4 regions of the Mesorhizobium sp. M0340 genome follow, and region 3 is predicted to be linked to each of the others. Evidence: predicted binding sites of a transcription regulator. Region 3 holds the regulator's gene; each other region holds the start of a gene.
What was found. Region 3 encodes PhoB, which activates phosphate uptake and scavenging genes when phosphate is short. Its sites were predicted from a motif close to TGTCATNNANCTGTCAT; they were not measured.
Positions count from the first base shown of each region.

Region 1: a site for PhoB is predicted at 2,278-2,294, ahead of NKI79_RS15880 (RNA degradosome polyphosphate kinase). Genes of this name have one in related genera too.
Region 2: a site for PhoB is predicted at 2,961-2,977, ahead of NKI79_RS06370 (ceramide glucosyltransferase). Genes of this name have one in related genera too.
Region 4: a site for PhoB is predicted at 3,041-3,057, ahead of NKI79_RS01735 (esterase-like activity of phytase family protein). Genes of this name have one in related genera too.

Region 1 covers NZ_JAMYRR010000009.1:179,549-184,000, forward strand. Annotated here, with positions in the region: gene ppx (exopolyphosphatase) at 1-4, opposite strand, end outside; gene NKI79_RS15880 (RNA degradosome polyphosphate kinase) at 4-2,205, opposite strand; gene NKI79_RS15885 (zinc-finger domain-containing protein) at 2,355-2,600, shown strand; gene NKI79_RS15890 (FAD-dependent monooxygenase) at 2,620-3,852, shown strand; gene NKI79_RS15895 (TIGR02117 family protein) at 3,868-4,452, opposite strand, start outside.
Region 2 covers NZ_JAMYRR010000003.1:339,390-343,841, reverse strand. Annotated here, with positions in the region: gene NKI79_RS06380 (2'-deoxycytidine 5'-triphosphate deaminase) at 1-192, opposite strand, end outside; SAM riboswitch at 327-404, shown strand; gene NKI79_RS06375 (O-succinylhomoserine sulfhydrylase) at 475-1,665, shown strand; gene NKI79_RS06370 (ceramide glucosyltransferase) at 1,702-2,856, opposite strand; gene apaG (Co2+/Mg2+ efflux facilitator ApaG/CorD) at 3,085-3,477, shown strand; gene NKI79_RS06360 (Hsp33 family molecular chaperone) at 3,484-4,452, opposite strand, start outside.
Region 3 covers NZ_JAMYRR010000019.1:54,374-58,825, forward strand. Annotated here, with positions in the region: gene pstA (phosphate ABC transporter permease PstA) at 1-1, shown strand, start outside; gene pstB (phosphate ABC transporter ATP-binding protein PstB) at 1-801, shown strand, start outside; gene phoU (phosphate signaling complex protein PhoU) at 834-1,541, shown strand; gene phoB (phosphate regulon transcriptional regulator PhoB) at 1,558-2,247, shown strand; gene NKI79_RS24230 (ROK family protein) at 2,257-3,501, opposite strand; gene xylF (D-xylose ABC transporter substrate-binding protein) at 3,786-4,452, shown strand, end outside.
Region 4 covers NZ_JAMYRR010000001.1:337,502-341,953, forward strand. Annotated here, with positions in the region: gene NKI79_RS01725 (MATE family efflux transporter) at 1-339, opposite strand, end outside; gene NKI79_RS01730 (L,D-transpeptidase) at 539-1,327, shown strand; gene NKI79_RS01735 (esterase-like activity of phytase family protein) at 1,475-2,953, opposite strand; gene NKI79_RS01740 (LacI family DNA-binding transcriptional regulator) at 3,262-4,287, opposite strand.

The DNA of each region.
Region 1 (4,452 bases), on a different contig from region 3:
TCATCAGCCCGTCGCTGCGTTCTGTTTCTTGCGGCGTTTGAACTGCGCGATGCGCTTGGGCGCATGCGACTTCAACGCATCGCCCCGTCCGGACAGGCTCGGATTGGTCATGAAATATTCCTGCGCGTTGAACGGTTCCTCGCCCTCCTCCAGCACGACGCGCCGGGAGGTTCCGTCAGCCAATACGTCGAAACTTTGCTGGTTGTCCATGATGTTGCCGAGCATGATCTGGCCGAGAACCTGCTCATGCACAGTTGGATTGGTGATCGGCACCATGGTCTCGACGCGGCGGTCGAGATTGCGCGGCATCAGATCGGCCGAGGAGATGTAGACGATCGCCCCGTCCGAGGGCAGGCCGTGGCCGTTGCCGAAGCAATAGATTCGGCTGTGCTCGAGGAAGCGGCCGACGATCGACTTCACCCTGATGTTCTCCGATAGGCCGGGCACCTGCGGTCTCAGACAGCAGATGCCGCGCACGACGAGATCGATCTCGACGCCGGCGCGGCTGGCATCGTAGAGCGCGTCGATGACGATCGGGTCGACCAAGGCGTTCATCTTCATCCAGATGCGGGCCGGTCTGCCCTCCAGCGCGTGGCTGATCTCATCCGAAATGTGCTGGAGGATGCGGTCGCGCAGCGTGAACGGCGAGATGGCCAGCCGCATCTGCTCGGCCGGCTCGGCATAGCCGGTGATAAAGTTGAACAATTGGGCGACATCGCGCGCGATTGTCGGGTCGGTGGTGAAGAAGGACAGATCGGTGTAGATGCGAGCGGTGACCGGGTGGTAGTTGCCGGTGCCGAGATGCACGTAATTGCGCAGCCTGCCGTCCTCGCGCCGCACGACCAGCGACATCTTTGCGTGGGTCTTCAGTTCGAGAAAGCCAAAGACGACCTGGACGCCGGCGCGCTCGAGGTCGCGCGCCCAGCGGATGTTGGCCTCCTCGTCGAAGCGCGCCTTGAGCTCAACGAGGGCGGTCACCGACTTGCCGGCCTCGGCGGCGTCGACCAACGCGCGTACGATCGGGCTGTCGTTGGAGGTGCGGTAGAGCGTCTGCTTGATCGCCACCACTTCCGGGTCGGCCATTGCCTGGCGCAGAAACTGCACCACCACGTCGAAGGATTCGTAAGGGTGGTGGACGATGATGTCCTTCTCGCGGATCGCGGCAAAGCAATCGCCGCCATGCTCGCGGATGCGCTCGGGAAAGCGGGGATTGTAGGGGGTGAATTTCAGATCGTCGCGGGCGACGGCGACGATCTCCGAGATCTGGCTGAGCGCCAGCGGACCGGTGAGCACGCTGATCCGGCTGGCCGAGACGCCGAGCTCGCCGGCGACGAAATCGCGCAATTCGGCCGGCATCGACCTGTCGAACTCGATGCGGATGACCGAGCCGCGGCGTCGCCGCTTCAGCGCCGTCTCGAACAGCCGCACCAGATCCTCTGATTCTTCCTCGACCTCGATATCGCTGTCGCGGATGATGCGGAACGTGCCGGAGCCCTTGACCTCATAGCCGGGAAACAGCTTGCCGATATAGAGACTGACCGCCTCTTCGAGTGGAATGAAGCGGACATGATGCTTGCGATCCGGCAAACGGATGAAGCGCCTCAGCGCCACCGGCAGGCGCAAAAGCGCGCTCATTTCCTCGCCGTTCTTGCGGTGGCGCAATTGCAGCGCCATCGAGAAACCGAGGTTGGGAATGAACGGGAACGGATGCGCCGGGTCGATCGACAGCGGGGTCAGGACCGGAAATACCTGCTCCTGGAAATGGTCCTCGAGCCAGGTCTTCTCGTCCTTGGTCAGCGCATCGCGGGTGATGCTTTCGATGCCCTGTTTGTCGAGCAGCAGCATCAGCGCCGAAAGGCTGTTCTGCTGGTCCTCCTGCAGGCGCTCGACCTCGCGCAGCAATTGTTCGAGCTGCTGCTCGGGAGTGCGCCCATCCGGGCTCTTCAGCACGATGCCCTCGCGTACCTGACCGGCAAGACCGGCGACGCGGACCATGAAGAATTCGTCGAGGTTGGCAGCCGATATCGACAGGAACCGGACGCGCTCGAGCAGCGGATGATTGGCGTTCAGCGATTCTTCGAGCACGCGCCGGTTGAATTGCAGCCAGGAAAACTCGCGGTTGACGAAGCGGTCGGGATTGCCGCCTTCGCGGCTCGCCGCCTCGACGGTGATGAATTCGCTCTGCACCGGCTTCAGTTCGTTCATGGTTTCCGCTCTTCCCACACCGTTCGACGACCACAGCCTTAACCGGCTTAACTTATCCTCTGACAGGCTTTTGCGACAGTTTCATTTCATCGATCTTGCAAAGAGACGGGTTATGATCCAGATGCAATCGACAAGATCAGGAGACGACGATGGCAGGCGGTTCCATTCCCCATTTCCAGAACGATGCGGGCTATCCGGCAATCGACATCGGCGTCAAGGAATTCATGTGCACCGGCGCCAATCCGCCTTTCGACCATCCGCATGTATTTCTCGATATGGGCGACGACAATGAAAAAGTCTGCCCCTATTGCTCGACGCTCTATCGCTATTCGCCCAAGCTGAAGGCATTGGAAACGCAGCCGCCGGGCTGCCTCTATATCGACCAGGCCGCCTGATTCTTCCGCGACAAGCCTGATGCGAGAAACGCAGTCCCGGCAGGTGGTCATCGCCGGGGCGGGCGTCGCCGGGCTGACGACGGCACTGGCCTTCGCCGAGCGCGGCTATCGGATAAAACTGTTCGAACAGGCGCAGCACCTCGAGGCTGCCGGCGCCGGCATCCAGCTTTCACCCAACGCGACACGCATCCTTCGACAATTCGGCGTACTCGATCGGCTGCTGCCGACGGCGGTGCGGCCGGAGGCGGTCGTGCTGAAGGATGCCGTCACGCTGCGCGAACTGGCACGCGTACCGCTTGGCCAGGTGGCTGAAAGGCGCTGGGGAGCACCCTATCTCGTCGCCCACCGCGCCGATCTGCAGTCAGCGCTGATGGAGCGGGTAGCCGAGCGGTCCGAAGTCGAGCTTGTCACCGGTGCCCGCGTCGGCGGCGTCGCAACCGGACCGAATGGCATCACCACAACAGTCGAGATTGCCGGCACGACCATCGAAACCGAAGCATCGTTGCTGGTCGGAGCCGATGGCGTCTGGTCGTCGGTGCGAGAAACGCTCGCCCGCAAGGCGGCCGATTTCCGGAGAAGCCGCTTCTCGGGCGAGCTTGCCTGGCGCGCAACGGTGGCCGCGGACAGCCTCGCCGGACAAGCCTTCAGGGTGATCGGTGCGCCCGATTGCGTTACCACATTCCTCTATCCAGGCTTCCATATGGTCGCCTATCCGGTCAGCCGTGGCGCGGTCTTCAACCTCGCGGCCTTCACCAAGGGCGAGCGCATCGCCGAGAGCTGGTCGGGGCATGCCGACCCCGCCATCCTCGCCAGCGCCATGCGCGGTACCGCGCCGGCGCTGGTCCGTCTGGCGAGCGAGGCCGCGCCATGGACGGCATGGCCGATCCATACCGTCGAGCGGCGGCGGTGGACGACGCCGGAGGGCATAGCGCTGATCGGCGATGCGGCGCATGCGATGACGCCGTTTGCCGCACAGGGAGCGGCGATGGCGATCGAAGACGCGGTAACCCTTGCCGGTTTCGTTGCCACCTCGCCTGCCGATCTCAGCAGCGCGCTTGTCGCCTGGGAACAGGCGCGGCAGCCGCGCGTCGCCCAGGTCGCCCGCCGCGGCGCCCTCAACCGCCTCGCCTGGCATGCGGCCGGGCCGGTGGCGATGGCCCGCAACCTGTTCCTGGCGATGCGCTCACCCGAAAAACTCGCCGCTGATCTGGACTGGCTCTATGGCTGGCGGGCGGACGCTCGGCGGTCCTAAGTCATCGGAGCCTTGTCAATTGTAAAGCCGCATCGACAGGCTAAGCGAGGCCGGCAGCGGGTTCCACCAGCCGGTGCGCAGGCCGGCGGTGCGCAGTGCCGCCGCCGCCCAGGTGTTGCAGCCGACCAGCGCGTTGAAATGGCCATTGGCTTCGAAGAAACGATCGAAACGGGAATAGGCCGCATCCTCGATCGGTTTGGCCCCGTTCGGTCCGTGCTGAAAACTCACTGCAATGAAATGGAGCAGCGCCGCAAAGCGTTCCTCACTTACGTCGAAGCCGGCGACGTCGGGATGCGGCTCGGTGATTTCGCCTGAAATGTCGACATGCATCACCGAGGCATCGACGGTCAGCGCCTTCATCACCGGCACTGCCTTCAGTTCCGACCAGGTCGGCGTCTCGAGATAGAAGGCGCGGCCGCCCCAGCCGAAGACGATGTAGCGGACCTCCGCCATGTCGGCCGGAATGCCGGCATCGACCAGGAAGTGGAAGCGCCGGCGCACATCGTCGTCGACCGGGATGGCGATGTCGGTGTGGATCGGATTTTTCAGCACCACGATGCGGTGGCTTGCGCCGATCGGATCGGCAGCGGCCGCCGGCCA
Region 2 (4,452 bases), on a different contig from region 3:
GAGCTTGTCGACAACCCTGTGGTCCGGGCCGGGCAAGAAGGAAGCACGCACTCGCCAGGCCTTGTCGCCGAGCCTGAGGTCAAGGCTGGCCGGCTGGATCTGATCGGCATCGAGCATGTGCGGCGATTTCAGCGCACCCGTCTGGAACAGCGCGGAAATATCCTGATCGGGAAGAATGCCTGTCTGCCGCAAGGGTCTGGCTCCGTTCGAACGCCGGGCGAGGTCTTGTTCTGTCGCAGGTCCGACCTGGACGCCTTTGGCACCTGCTTGGTACAACCCTCTTAATCATGCCGGCAATTGACGCAAGCGTGGCGCGGGTCTAAAGCTCGTTATCCCGTGGTGATTTGGCCGGTCGGCTTGCAGCCACGTTAAACAAGTCGCTAAAGGACCGTCGGGCCGCAAGGCCATATGGACCGGTTGCGACTTTCGCGGCCGGTTTTTTGTTGTTTGGACCAATTTTGGTGTTTGGATGGAATGATGACCAAGAAGCGCGACTGGAAGCCTCAGACCGCACTCGTGCATGCCGGGACGCTGCGTTCCGGCTTCGGCGAGACCTCCGAGGCGATGTATCTCACCCAAGGCTATGTCTACGAGACGGCGCAAGCGGCGGAGGCCCGCTTCAAGGGCGAGGAGCCGGGCTTCATCTATTCGCGCTATGCCAATCCGACGGTCGACATGTTTGAGAAACGCATGTGCGCGCTGGAAGGAGCCGAGGACGCGCGCGCCACGGCATCCGGCATGGCGGCGGTGACGGCAGCACTGCTGTGTAGCGCCAAGGCGGGCGACCATATCGTGGCGGCGCGCGCGCTGTTCGGCTCCTGCCGCTGGGTGATCGAGACGCTGGCGCCGAAATACGGCATCGAGGCAACGCTGGTCGACGGCACCGACATCGCCAATTGGGAAAAGGCGGTCAAGCCAAACACCAAACTGTTTTTCCTGGAAAGCCCTACCAATCCAACGCTGGAGGTAGTCGACATTGCCGCCGTCGCGGCACTTGCCAATTCGATCGGCGCCAGGCTGATCGTCGACAATGTCTTCGCTACGCCCTTGCAGCAGAAACCGCTGCAACTCGGCGCCCACATCGTCGTCTATTCGGCCACGAAGCATATTGACGGCCAGGGGCGCTGTCTTGGCGGCATCGTTCTGTCGGACAAGAAATGGATCGACGAGAACCTGCATGACTATTTCCGCCACACCGGCCCAAGCCTCTCGCCCTTCAATGCCTGGACGCTGCTGAAAGGCCTGGAGACGCTGCCGCTACGCGTACGCCAGCAGACGGAAAGTGCCGGCCGCATCGCGGATTTCCTGGCCGAGCGCCCGCAAATCGCCCGCGTCATCTATCCCGGCCGCGCCGACCACCCGCAAGCGGCCGTGGTCAAGAAGCAGATGTCGGGCGGCTCGACGCTGATTTGCTTCGATGTGAAGGGCGGCAAGCAGGCGGCCTTTGCCTTCCAGAACACACTCGACGTCGTGCTGATTTCCAACAATCTCGGCGACGCCAAGAGCCTGATCACCCATCCGGCGACGACCACACACAAGAACTTGACTGATGAAGCCCGCGCCGAGCTCGGCATCGGACCGGGAACGCTCAGGCTGTCAGTCGGCCTTGAGGACGCCGACGACCTGCTCGAAGACATCGAGCAGGCACTGAGAGTTGCCGGATAAGGGCTGGCCGAACAGAGGCGAGCGGGGACGTGCCGATCAGGCGCCGGACGGGGTCTCTTCCAGCTCCGCGACGGTCTTTGTCTGGATAGTCATCACGTTGCCGCGCCAGTCGACGGCGCCGCTCAGCCATCCGCGCGCCCAAATGGCGGGAAGCATCAGGTCTCGTGCCATCATCGCCGGGATCGTGCGCGGCGACAGGTGCCATCTCTTGGCCGAGGCCAAGGCGCATTCCGGCAGGTAGGCCGCGACCAGCACGGCGATGGCGGTGGCCGGCAGGCTGACGCCGGCGTCAGCCGCCGCGATCAGCGCCAGCACCAGCGGCGGTGCCGCGCCGATCAGGATTTCGGGAGCAAAGAACAGTGCAAAGGTGACGCGGCGCAGCCGCGCCCAGCGCGCCTGCCGCGACCAGATTTCGCCAAGCGTGCGCCGGCCGAGCGGCTGTTCGAAGGGAGAGGCGACAAGATTGACCCGCAGTCCGAGCCCGTTGACCAGCTTGGTCGCGGCGGCGTCCTCGGCGATCTCGGCAGCAAGCGCGCGGATGCCGCCATTGGCATCGAGCATCGGCTTATTCCACAACATGCTCTTGCCCTGGGCGAAGCCGAGGCCGAGCGCCTCTCCAGCGTACTGCCAGCGTGCCTGCAGCGTGTTGAGAAAGGCGCATTCGACCTCCCCCCAGAAGCCGTCCGGCCGCGAGCCGATTGGCGTCGAGCAGACGAGGCCGGTGTCATGCCGCCACGCCGCCATCAGGTGCTGGACGTAGTCGCTCGGCATAAGCACATTGGAATCGGCAAGGATGACCCAGCGATAACGCGCTGCCTCCCAACCCTTCACGCAATTGTTGAGTTTTGGATTGCCGCTGATGCGGTCGTCACCGACCAGAAGGCGCGCGCGAATAGCTGGAAAGCGCGCCATTGCGGCAGTGATCGGCTTGACCACCGGGTCGTCGGCATGGGCGACACAGAAGATGAGTTCATAGCGCGGCCAGTCGAGTGAGAAGGCGCGCTCCAGCGTCTCTTCGGCAAACGGCTCGACGCCGCGCGCCGGGATGACGATCGATACCGGCGGCGCGTTGGCCGCCGGCGGTGCAATACTGGCTGGTCGCTTCAGCTTCTGCGAAGCTAACAGGATGCTGGCGAGATTTGAAAGAAGGAGGGCTATGGAAAGGAGGGCGGCTGCGAATGTCGGTTCCATCGAGATCTGGTCACTCCAGAAATGCCGGCCGCATGACAGCCGTTTTCAACAATTCGACAGAACGCTGAGTCGTCCGGCACAAGCCTGCACACCATCATTGTCATGTGTCACTCAAATGACATTGTTTTTCGGCACCTGCGCTTGAGATCGGGCAAGAAGATGCTGCGCATCGTTGACCAAACTGCGCTGAGCATCGAAAGTTCCATCTACATTGCTTTGGAGCAGTTTATGTACAGCGCCGTCACCCGCAACATCGAAGTGCAGGTCAGGCCGTTCTATCTGGAGGATCACTCCGATCCGCCGCAAAACCGCTATGTCTGGGGCTACCAGGTGACCATCGACAATCAGTCGGATGAGTTCGTGCAGCTTCTATCACGCTACTGGCACATTACCGACGGTACCGGCAAAGTCGAGGAAGTGCGCGGCCCCGGGGTCGTCGGCGAGCAACCCGGACTCAACCCCGGCGACAGCTATCAGTATACGTCCGGATGCCCGCTCTCGACCCCGTCCGGCATCATGGTCGGGCACTACACAATGCGCAACAAGCGGGGCGAGACGTTCGACGTCGCCATCCCCGCCTTCTCGCTCGATTTGCCGGGCACGCGGCGCACCGTCAATTGACCGCCGTCATCCAGCCGCTGCAAACTCCGCCGGGTCGAAGTCATATTGCTTCGAGCAGAATTCGCAGGCGACGTGAATGCTGCCATCCTCGCTGCTGTCCCTAATCTCCTCGGCGGAAAAGTCTTCGAGAATGCCGCGGATCTTCTCCCTCGAGCATGAGCACTGGTCGGCGACCGGCACGCCGCCGAACACGCGGACGCCATGCTCGTGGAAAAGCCGGTAAAGCAGCCGTTCGGCGCCGATCGTCGGATCGATCAGCTCGGTCGGTTCAATGGTGCCAAGCAGCGCCAGCAGCTCCTGCCAGGAATTGTCGGTCGGGTCGTGGATTTCCTCACGCGGATCGCCGTCGCCCCCGGGAAGGTCGGGTACGCGCATACGCTCCGCCGACTGCGGCAGGAATTGTGCCAGCAGGCCACCGGCCCGCCATTGCTCGCGGGCACCGCCGACGCCGGGCGTCAGAAGCTTGGCAACCGAAAGGCGGAGGTCGGTCGGAATCTGCTCCGACTGGCGGAAATAGGTGCGTGCGGCATCTTCAAGTGTGACGCCGTGGAGCTGGACGATGCCCTGGTAGCGCTGCGTGTGAGCGCCCTGGTCGATGGTCAGCGCCAGGACACCGCTGCCGATCAGCGTCTGCGGTGACGTCTCGCCGGCCGAAGTCAAAGCCTGCAGCCGGTCGGCATCGAAGCGGGCATACGCGCGCAGCGCGTGCGGCGTGGAGAAATCGGCGACCAGCATGTCGACCGGCCCATCGGTGCGGGTCTGCAGAATGAACTTGCCCTCGAATTTCAGCGAAGTTCCGAGCAGTACCGTCAGCACACAGGCTTCGGCCAGGAGCCGGGCGACCGGCTCGGGATAGTCGTGGCGGCTGAGAATGGCGTCGAGCATCGGCCCGAGCTGGACGGTGCGGCCGCGCACGTCGAGCGGGCCGACCTCGAACGGCACGACATGATCGTCGCCGGCGTAGCCGAATTCGCC
Region 3 (4,452 bases):
ACACAGATGTTGTCCCCGGACATGACGATGACCGAAACGGCCACCGAGAAGACGAAGATCGAGGTCAAGAACCTCAACTTCTACTACGGCCAGAGCAAGGCGCTGAAGGACATCAGCCTGTCGCTGCCCGAGCGCAGCGTCACAGCCTTCATCGGCCCTTCGGGTTGCGGGAAATCGACGCTGCTGCGCGTCTTCAACCGCATCTACGAGCTCTACCCGAAACAGACCGCCGAGGGCCAGGTGCTGCTCGACGGCAAGAACATTCTCGACCGGTCGCAGGATCTCAACCTCCTCAGGACAAAGATCGGCATGGTGTTCCAGAAGCCGACGCCGTTCCCGATGTCGATCTACGAGAACATAGCATTCGGCGTCAGGCTCTACGAGAATCTCGGCAAGTCCGAGATGGACGGCCGCGTCGAGCAAGCGTTGAAGCGGGCCGCGCTGTGGAGCGAGGTCAAGGACAAGCTAAACGCCAGCGGGTTGAGCCTGTCCGGTGGCCAGCAGCAGCGGCTCTGCATCGCGCGCACCGTGGCAGTGAAGCCGGAAGTCATTCTGCTCGACGAACCGGCTTCGGCCCTCGACCCGCTGTCGACGGCCAAGATCGAGGAACTGATCGACGAGCTGCAAGCCGACTACACGATCGTCATCGTCACCCACAACATGCAGCAAGCGGCGCGCGTGTCGCGCCAGACCGCCTTCATGTATCTGGGTGAACTGGTCGAGTTCGACCGGACCGAGAAGATATTCACGTCGCCCCGCGAGAAGCGCACGCAGGACTACATCACCGGCCGCTTCGGCTGAGCCGTTCCGATCATGCATATGAGGACAGGACCATGGGCGAACACACAGTCGCTTCTTTCGACGAGGATCTCGAGCAGATCAGCAAGCTGATCCGCGACATGGCCGACCTCGCCGGTTCGATGGTCGGCGGGGCGACCAAGGCCCTGTTGAATTCCGACAACGTGCTGGCGCAACGCGTCGTCTCCGACGACGCCATCATGGATGCGCGTCAACGCGAACTGGACGATCGCGCCATCACCCTGATCGCCAAGCGCCAGCCAATGGCTCACGATCTGCGCCATGTCGTCGGAGCGATCCGCATGGCCGGCGACCTCGAACGCATCGGCGACCTTGCCAAGAACATCGCCAAGCGTGTGAGCGCGGTCGGCCTCAGCGTCACGCCGCGCGACCTATCGCATTCCATCGATGCGATGGCGCAGCTAGTGCTCATCCAGGTGCAGGGCGTCATCGAGGAATATGCTGCAGGCGATGCGGCCGCGTTGGCCAAGCTGCGCGCCGCCGACGAGCGCATCGACGTCAAATACACGTCGGTGTTCCGCGAGCTGTTGACCTACATGATGGAAGATCCGCGCAACATCACCGCTTGCACGCATCTGCTGTTCTGCGCCAAGAATCTCGAGCGGATCGGCGACCATGTCACCAACATCGCCGAAAATGCGTACTATGTGCTGACCGGCGAGCAATTGCCGGTCAATCGTCCGAAGCAGGACGAAACGACAATGCCTGCACCGGTGACATGATGGGGGTGCCCAGCCGATGATCGCACCACGCATAATGGTGGTGGAGGACGAGGAGCCGTTGGGCGTGCTGCTCCGCTACAATCTCGAATCCGAAGGCTACCAGGTCGAGGTGGTGACACGCGGCGACGAAGCCGAGATCCGTTTGCAGGAAAATGTGCCCGACCTTCTGGTGCTCGACTGGATGATACCGGCGGTTTCCGGCATCGAGCTCTGCCGCAGGTTGCGCGTGCGCCCCGAAACCGAGCGGCTGCCGATCATCATGCTGACCGCGCGCGGCGAGGAGAGCGACCGGGTGCGCGGTCTTTCGACCGGCGCCGACGACTATCTGGTCAAACCGTTTTCGACACCGGAATTCATGGCCAGGGTCAAGGCGCTGCTGCGGCGCGCCAAGCCGGAAGTGCTGTCCAGCGTGCTGAAGGTCGGCGACATCGTGCTCGATCGCGAATCGCACCGGGTTTATCGCAAGAAGAGCGAGATCCGGCTCGGGCCGACCGAATTCCGGCTGCTCGAGTTCATGATGCGGCATCCGGGCCGCGTCTTCTCGCGTAGCCAGTTGCTCGATAATGTCTGGGGCGAGACGATCTATATCGACGAACGCACCGTCGACGTGCATGTCGGGCGGCTGCGCAAAGCCGTCAATAACGGCCGCATGCCGGATGTCATCCGCACCATCCGCGGCGCCGGCTATGCGATCAGGGAAGATTGACCCGCCTGGTCAGGCGACGTTCCTTCTGACGCCGGGCCTCATTTGCGCGCCCGGCGCGAAAATCTCCTGGTCGACGAAGCTTAACGCCCGCATCGCGCAGCCTTCGCGGATCAGCGGCAATTCGTTTGGCTCGGTGTCGAAGGAGATCGAGCCCGAATGCTGGCCACCGGCGGTCTGGGCGATGGCCTTGCGCAAGGCCGGCTCGATCAGATCGAAGGCAGCGGCACTGGCGCCGACCATCGCGACCGGTGCTGGATCGATCAGCGCGAACAGCGAGCCGAGACCGAAACCCAGCGCTTCGCCGGCCTTGCGGTAGGCCTCGCGTTCCGGCCCATCCTTCTCGCGCGCGCGGGCCGCCAGAGCGCGCATGTCGGCGTCGCTGACGTCGGCGATAGGTTCGCTGTCTTCGCTCATCTGCCTGGCGTTGCGCCAGATGGCATAGTTGCCGGCATAGGCTTCGACGCAGCCGCGCCGCCCGCAACGGCAGAGCGCTCCGCCCGGACGATGGATCATGTGGCCAAATTCGCCGCCCGAGGAATGCGTCCCGGTGAACAGTTCGCCCTTCAGCACAAGCCCCATACCGATGCCATGCGAAAGCAGGATGGCGATGAAGTCGTCGCGATAGCGATCCGGATCGCGCCAGCGCAAAGCCACCGCCATCATATTGCAGTCGTTCTCCACCGTGGCCGGGATACCGAATTCGTCCTCCAGCATGTCGGCAAAGGCGATGTCGGTCTGCGGCGTGATCGGCGACCACAGCATGGCGCGTGCAGGGGAGTCGGTAATGCCCTGAATCGCCAGGGCGATGCGGGCGACACTGCGGACGTCAAGGTCTGGGTCCTCAAGCCGGCGCCGGACGATGGCCCTGCATTCGCGGATCAGTTCGTCGCGCGGCATGGTCAGCGTGTCCAGCCGGCGCTGTTCCTCGGCGACCACCTGTCCCGCATAGTCGATAATGGCGGCCGACAGGAAATTCAGCGACAACACCACGGTCAGCACCGCCGCCGCTTCCGGGTTGAGGGCGAGGCCGACCTGCGGACGACCGCGTTTCAACGAAACGGGCTCACTTGCCTTGCTCTCGGCGAGGATGCCTTCCCGTATCAGGTCGGAGGAGATCGCCGATATGGTTGAATGACTGAGGCCGGTGGTGGCTGCGATCTCCGTACGCGATGGCTGGCCGGCCCGGCGCACCGCCGAGATCACCATCGCCCGGTTGCGCCGGCGCAAATCGTCGTGGCGGATTCCGACCGACATCGTTTTGCTTTCCTCCCGGTTGCCGCGGCCGCTCATGAACCGGAAGCCGTCGGTAATGTCCGACAAATAGTGTCAGATGCGGCAAATAGTGTCAGATGCAGGTGGCGCTGTCATCGTTTATTCCGACGCTCGAAAAAACTCGCAGAGTCATCAAAATCCATCACAATCGATGTTGACAGCAGCCGGAGATCGGGCCAGTATTTTTTCGAGGCTCGAAAAAATTAGAGCTTCCAAGCTGGTCGTTGAGCAATTGGTCACGCCGTACGCGGCGCAGGGAGGATATGATGAAGAGATTCACGACCGCCATTCTGGCGGGTGTCGCCATGACGCTGGCGCTGGCGTCGGTGGCGCAGGCGAAAGACAAGGTCATCGGCGTTTCCTGGTCGAACTTCCAGGAAGAGCGCTGGAAGACCGACGAGGCCGCAATGAAGGCGGCCATCGAGGCCGCCGGCGACAAGTATATTTCCGCCGACGCACAGTCCAACCCCGGCAAGCAGCTCACCGACGTCGAGAGCCTGATCTCGCAGGGTGCCAATGCGCTGATCATCCTCGCACAGGATGCCTCGGCCATCGGGCCGGCCGTGCAGAAGGCACTGGACGAAGGCATCCCGGTCGTCGGCTATGACCGGCTGATCGAGAACAAGGACGTGTTCTATCTGACCTTCGACAACAAGGAAGTCGGCCGCATGCAGGCCCGCGAAGTCTTCAAGGTGAAGCCGGAAGGCAATTACGTCTTCATCAAGGGTTCGGGTTCCGATCCGAATGCCGATTTCCTGTTTGCCGGTTCGATGGAGGTGCTGAAGGAGGCCATCGACAGCGGCAAGATCAAGAATGTCGGCGAGGCCTATACGGACGGCTGGCTGCCGGCCAACGCTCAGAAGAACATGGAACAGTTCCTGACCGCCAACGACAACAAGGTCGATGCCGTGGTCGCGGCCAATGACGGCACCG
Region 4 (4,452 bases), on a different contig from region 3:
CACCGAGACAAGGAAGAAGAAGGTGGCACTGGTGCCGACGATGCGGCGGGCTTCGGGCAGATCGCGGGCGCCGACCGATTGCGCGACCAGGATGGTCGCCGCCATGCCGATGCCGAAGACGGTGCCGAGGATGAGAAACAGCACGAGGTTGGCATTGGACGTGGCGGTCAGCGCCGCTTCGCCGAGGAAACGACCGACCCAGACGGCATTGATTGAGCCGTTGAGCGACTGCAGAACATTGGAGCCGAGCACCGGCAGGGCGAACAGCAGCAATGTACGCGGGATAGGTCCACTGGTGAGGTCGCTGGTCCGCCGGCGTGCGGGCATCTTGTCGTCCATGGCAGGCAACTCGGCGAAGGCTTATCTTGAGTCCGGTCCGCAATGATTGCCGATTTAACGAGACAGGTCGACGCAGCGTTGCGAATTCCGCCTGGCGTGCCTTGATCCAATCATGTTCTCAAAGCTTCCGGAATCGTATATTGATCCTGCACGCGTGGGGCCGCATCTTTCCTAGATCTCATGGGCAAGCCGGGGGTTCATGTCCGATATTCCGCTGTTTTTTGAGCGCCTGAACCGGCGTGCGTTTCTTGGTGCATCCGCTTTGGGCGCGGCCTCCGTGGCTCTTTCGGCGTGCACCACGACGGACGTAGCGGCGCCGCCAGTGACCGCGGCGCCAAGCGATCCGGCTTTCGGCGATGCCGCAAGTATGTATGCGGCGCGCGTCGACGAGGGCTATCAACTGCCGGCAATCCCGGTAGCCAAGGTCGATCCGAAATTCGTGCGCCAAATCGTGTCCGATCCGACCGGAGAAAAACCCGGCACGATCGTCGTCGATACCTCCGAGCACTTCCTCTATCTGGTGCGCGACGGCGGCAAGGCAATTCGCTATGGCGTCAGCCTCGGCAAGGCCGGTTTCGGATGGACCGGCAGCGCCGTGGTTCAGGCGAGGAAGAAGTGGCCGGTCTGGACGCCGCCGCCGGAGATGATCCAGCGCCGGCCGGAACTGGCGAAATACAAGGACGGCATGCCGCCCGGCCCGCACAGCCCGCTGGGCGCACGCGCGCTATATCTCTTCCGCGACGGCAAGGACACGATGTACCGGCTGCACGGCACGCCGGAGTGGGATTCCATCGGGAAGAACGCTTCCTCCGGCTGTGTGCGCTTCATGAATCAGGATATTATCGACCTCTACAGCCGCGTCGACGGCGTCGCGCCGGTCTTCGTGCGCCCGAACCTGTCGGCCGCCGGGAAGATCGCCGCCGTGTCGGACAGGACGGCCGAGCCGATCGATGCGGGCGTGCCAAAGGACGCGGAGATGTTGAGGTAAGTGCCGTCGACGGATCATCAGTCTTAGGTTTTGCAAACCCACTAGAACACAATCCTTGTCCCGGCGAGCCGCAACTGAAGGGCCCGACCGTTCGATCGTGCCAGGCAGGCGGCCGCGGTAGGCGCCTCCGCCGGCCGGGGGGTGTCGCTACTTCCCGGCGAGGCCTGGAAGCGTGACCTGATAGACCAGGAACATCGTGTCGACATCGGCGCCATCTTCGGCCTTGTAGGCCGCGCCGACCTGGAAGCCGTCCTGGGTGAGAAAGTCATTGTCGTTGGCGACGAACAGGAAATAGTCGTCGGGCCGTGTTGGATCGAGGACGCTCACCACCGACATCGCCTCCCACTTCTCCGAAAGGTTGTTGCGGTCATTGGGCGCGCCATTGTGCAGCCCGAAGCGGCCGAGCTCGGTCTTGTCGTTGATGTCGATGAACGGCGTCAGCTTGGCCGGCGTCACCGAGGGATCGAGCTCACCTTTGGGCGCAACCGGCTTGTCCTTGTCGAACTCGGTGCCGGCGATGTCGGTTGCCGCCGACACATCGACGACGCTGATCTCGCGATAGAGCGAGGTGTCGCCCTTCACCCCCTGGCCGTTGCCGCTGTCGCGCGCCAGCATCAGGAAGGTCTTGTCCGACAGAGCCACGATTTCGCTCTGCGCGGCAATCTTGGTCTTGCCCTTGGCATCGGTGAACACCGGCAGCGGCACAACATATTCATGCGCAAGCTTGAGTTGGGCCGGATCCGAGGCATCGTAGACCAGCGCGCGCGTGTTCTGGCGCGTCGAAGCGGAATCGCCGCCATCCTGTCTGGGGGCCGATTGCAGCACAGCGATCAGGAACTTCCCGTCCGGCGTCAGTGCCATGCCTTCGAGGCCCTGGTTGTTCTGACGGCCGGTTTCGGGATCCGTCGGATCTGGGTCTGCCGCGCCCGGTCCCGGATTGTTGGACGCGAAGTTCGGCGTTCCATGACGCATCGGGACAAGCGCCGCCGGCGACTGCGTTGCCGACATCAGACGCCCATCGGCGGAGAAGTGGTAGATGTTCGGACCATATTCGTCCGAGATGAACATGGTGCCGTCGGGCAGCCGCACGATCGCCTCGTTATCGAGCGCGAGCTTGCCGTTGGCTTCGGGCAGGATCGGCATGTCGTCGGTCGCGGCGCGCACGCCGTTGAGCGGATCGAGGCCGGTTGCGTCGGCGCCCTTGTCGTCGGTCAAAAGCATGGTGTCGGCAAGGGTTGCCTTGAGGCCCGACTGTTCCTGGCCGGCGGCTGGTGCCGCACCCGGTGCGATCGGGGCGAATTCGATGGCAATCGTGTTGATGCGCGGACGGTAATCGGTGGTGCCGACGACATTGTAGCCACGATCCGGCAGCAGCCACAGCGAGCCCTTATAGCCATCGGCGCCATGCGTCCAGCCGGCAGCGTCGATCGCCATGCCCGAGCCGGAGCCAAACGTCTCGCCGAACTTGTCCCTTTGGCTGGCCGGGATGCGACCGACACCGACCAGGCCCTTGTTGACGAAGCTGACGCCGCCGACGGTCGCTGCGTTTTCAGCCAAGGCCGGAGTCAAGGCGGTGACCATCGCCAGCGCGACCGCGAGGGACGCGTTTCGGTGCAGGTTTTTCATGGAAATCCTCTTTGTGACAAGACAGCCGAAGCGGGCGTCGCATCGACATGCCGCCAGCGCTTTCCGAAAAAGGTCTAGGACGCGAACATGATACTTGCGTGACAGAGGGCGCTTGTTCCTTCGTCCCTTGTGGGAGAAGGTGGATCGGCACGCAGCGCCGAGACGGAAGAGGGGTGCTGGACGGAGTGCCTCGGTGCCGAGCTGGAGCACCCTCATCCGACCGAGCTGAGCCTGTCCTCTGGCTTGCCGAAGGCAAGACCCGTGGGCTCGGCCACCTTCTCCCCAAGGGGAGAAGGGAAGTGCCACGGTCAGTCGCTGTCGCGCGCGATCAGCTGCAGCGGCCAGACTTCACGGATGATGCGTGCGCCTTCGGCGCCGGCGTAAGCCGGGATCGATGCCAGCAGCATTTCGGCCAGCCGCTCACCCATCGGCTCAAGCGCCGGGCGGAAGCCGGTCAGCGCCGGCGAAAAATAGCGGCAGAGCGGGGTGTCGACGATGACGATCACCGCGATGTCGTGGCCGGGCTTGATGCCCGCCTCGGCCAAAGCCTTGCAGCCGCCAAGCGCCATCGCGTCATTGTTGAAGATGATGGCGGTCGGCGGGTCCTTGGAGCGCATGACCTTCGGCGTCACCGCGTAGCCGCCGGCCTCGTTGATGAAGCCGTCGGCGATCAACTCGGGGTCGAATTCGATGCCGTGCCGCCGCAACGCCTTGCGATAGCCGGCGAGGAACAGATAGCCGAAATTGAGATCGAGCGACGGGCGGATGGCCGCGATGCGGCGGTGACCGCGCGCGACAAGACGATCGACCGCGTCAGCACCGGCTTTTTCGAAGTCGAGGTCGAGCGAGGGGTAGGCATCGCCGCCGGAGCGGCTGCGGCCGAGCGTTGCGAAAGGGAAACCGGCCTGGGTCAGATAGTCGATGCGCTCGTCCTCGCGCCGCGTCCAGGCCAGCACCACCGCATCGGCCCGCCGGGTCTCGACGACACGGCGCAGGCGCTCCTGCTGATAGTCGCCCGGCGCGCCCATCACCACGATCAGGTCGAGTCCGCTTTCGGCGAGCTTGGCCTGCAACCCGGTCAGGAACGGAATGAAGAACGGCTCGCCATATTCCTGATCGCCCGGATGCGGCTGCAGCATGAAGGCGATCGAATGGGTGGCGCCGCGCCGCAAACTGCGGCCGGACTGGTTCGGCGAATAATTCAGCTTCTTGGCTGCATCGAGCACGCGCTGGCGTGTGTCGGCGTTGACGTCGGCGCGGCCGTTGAGCGCGCGCGACACCGTGCCGATCGAAATGTTCAGGTGACGCGCAAGGTCGTGAATGCTGGACGCCAAAGGACAGTTCTCCCCCTTGCTTGGCTAGCACCGGCTGCTCTTCAGGCCAAGCCGGCATCACGTTTTTCGCTATCGGCCGATTGACATTCTACGCCATCGGGTGTGTTCTCGTAAACGTTTACGGAAAAACATTCACGGCCCTGCCGTGAACGCCGTAACGATCGG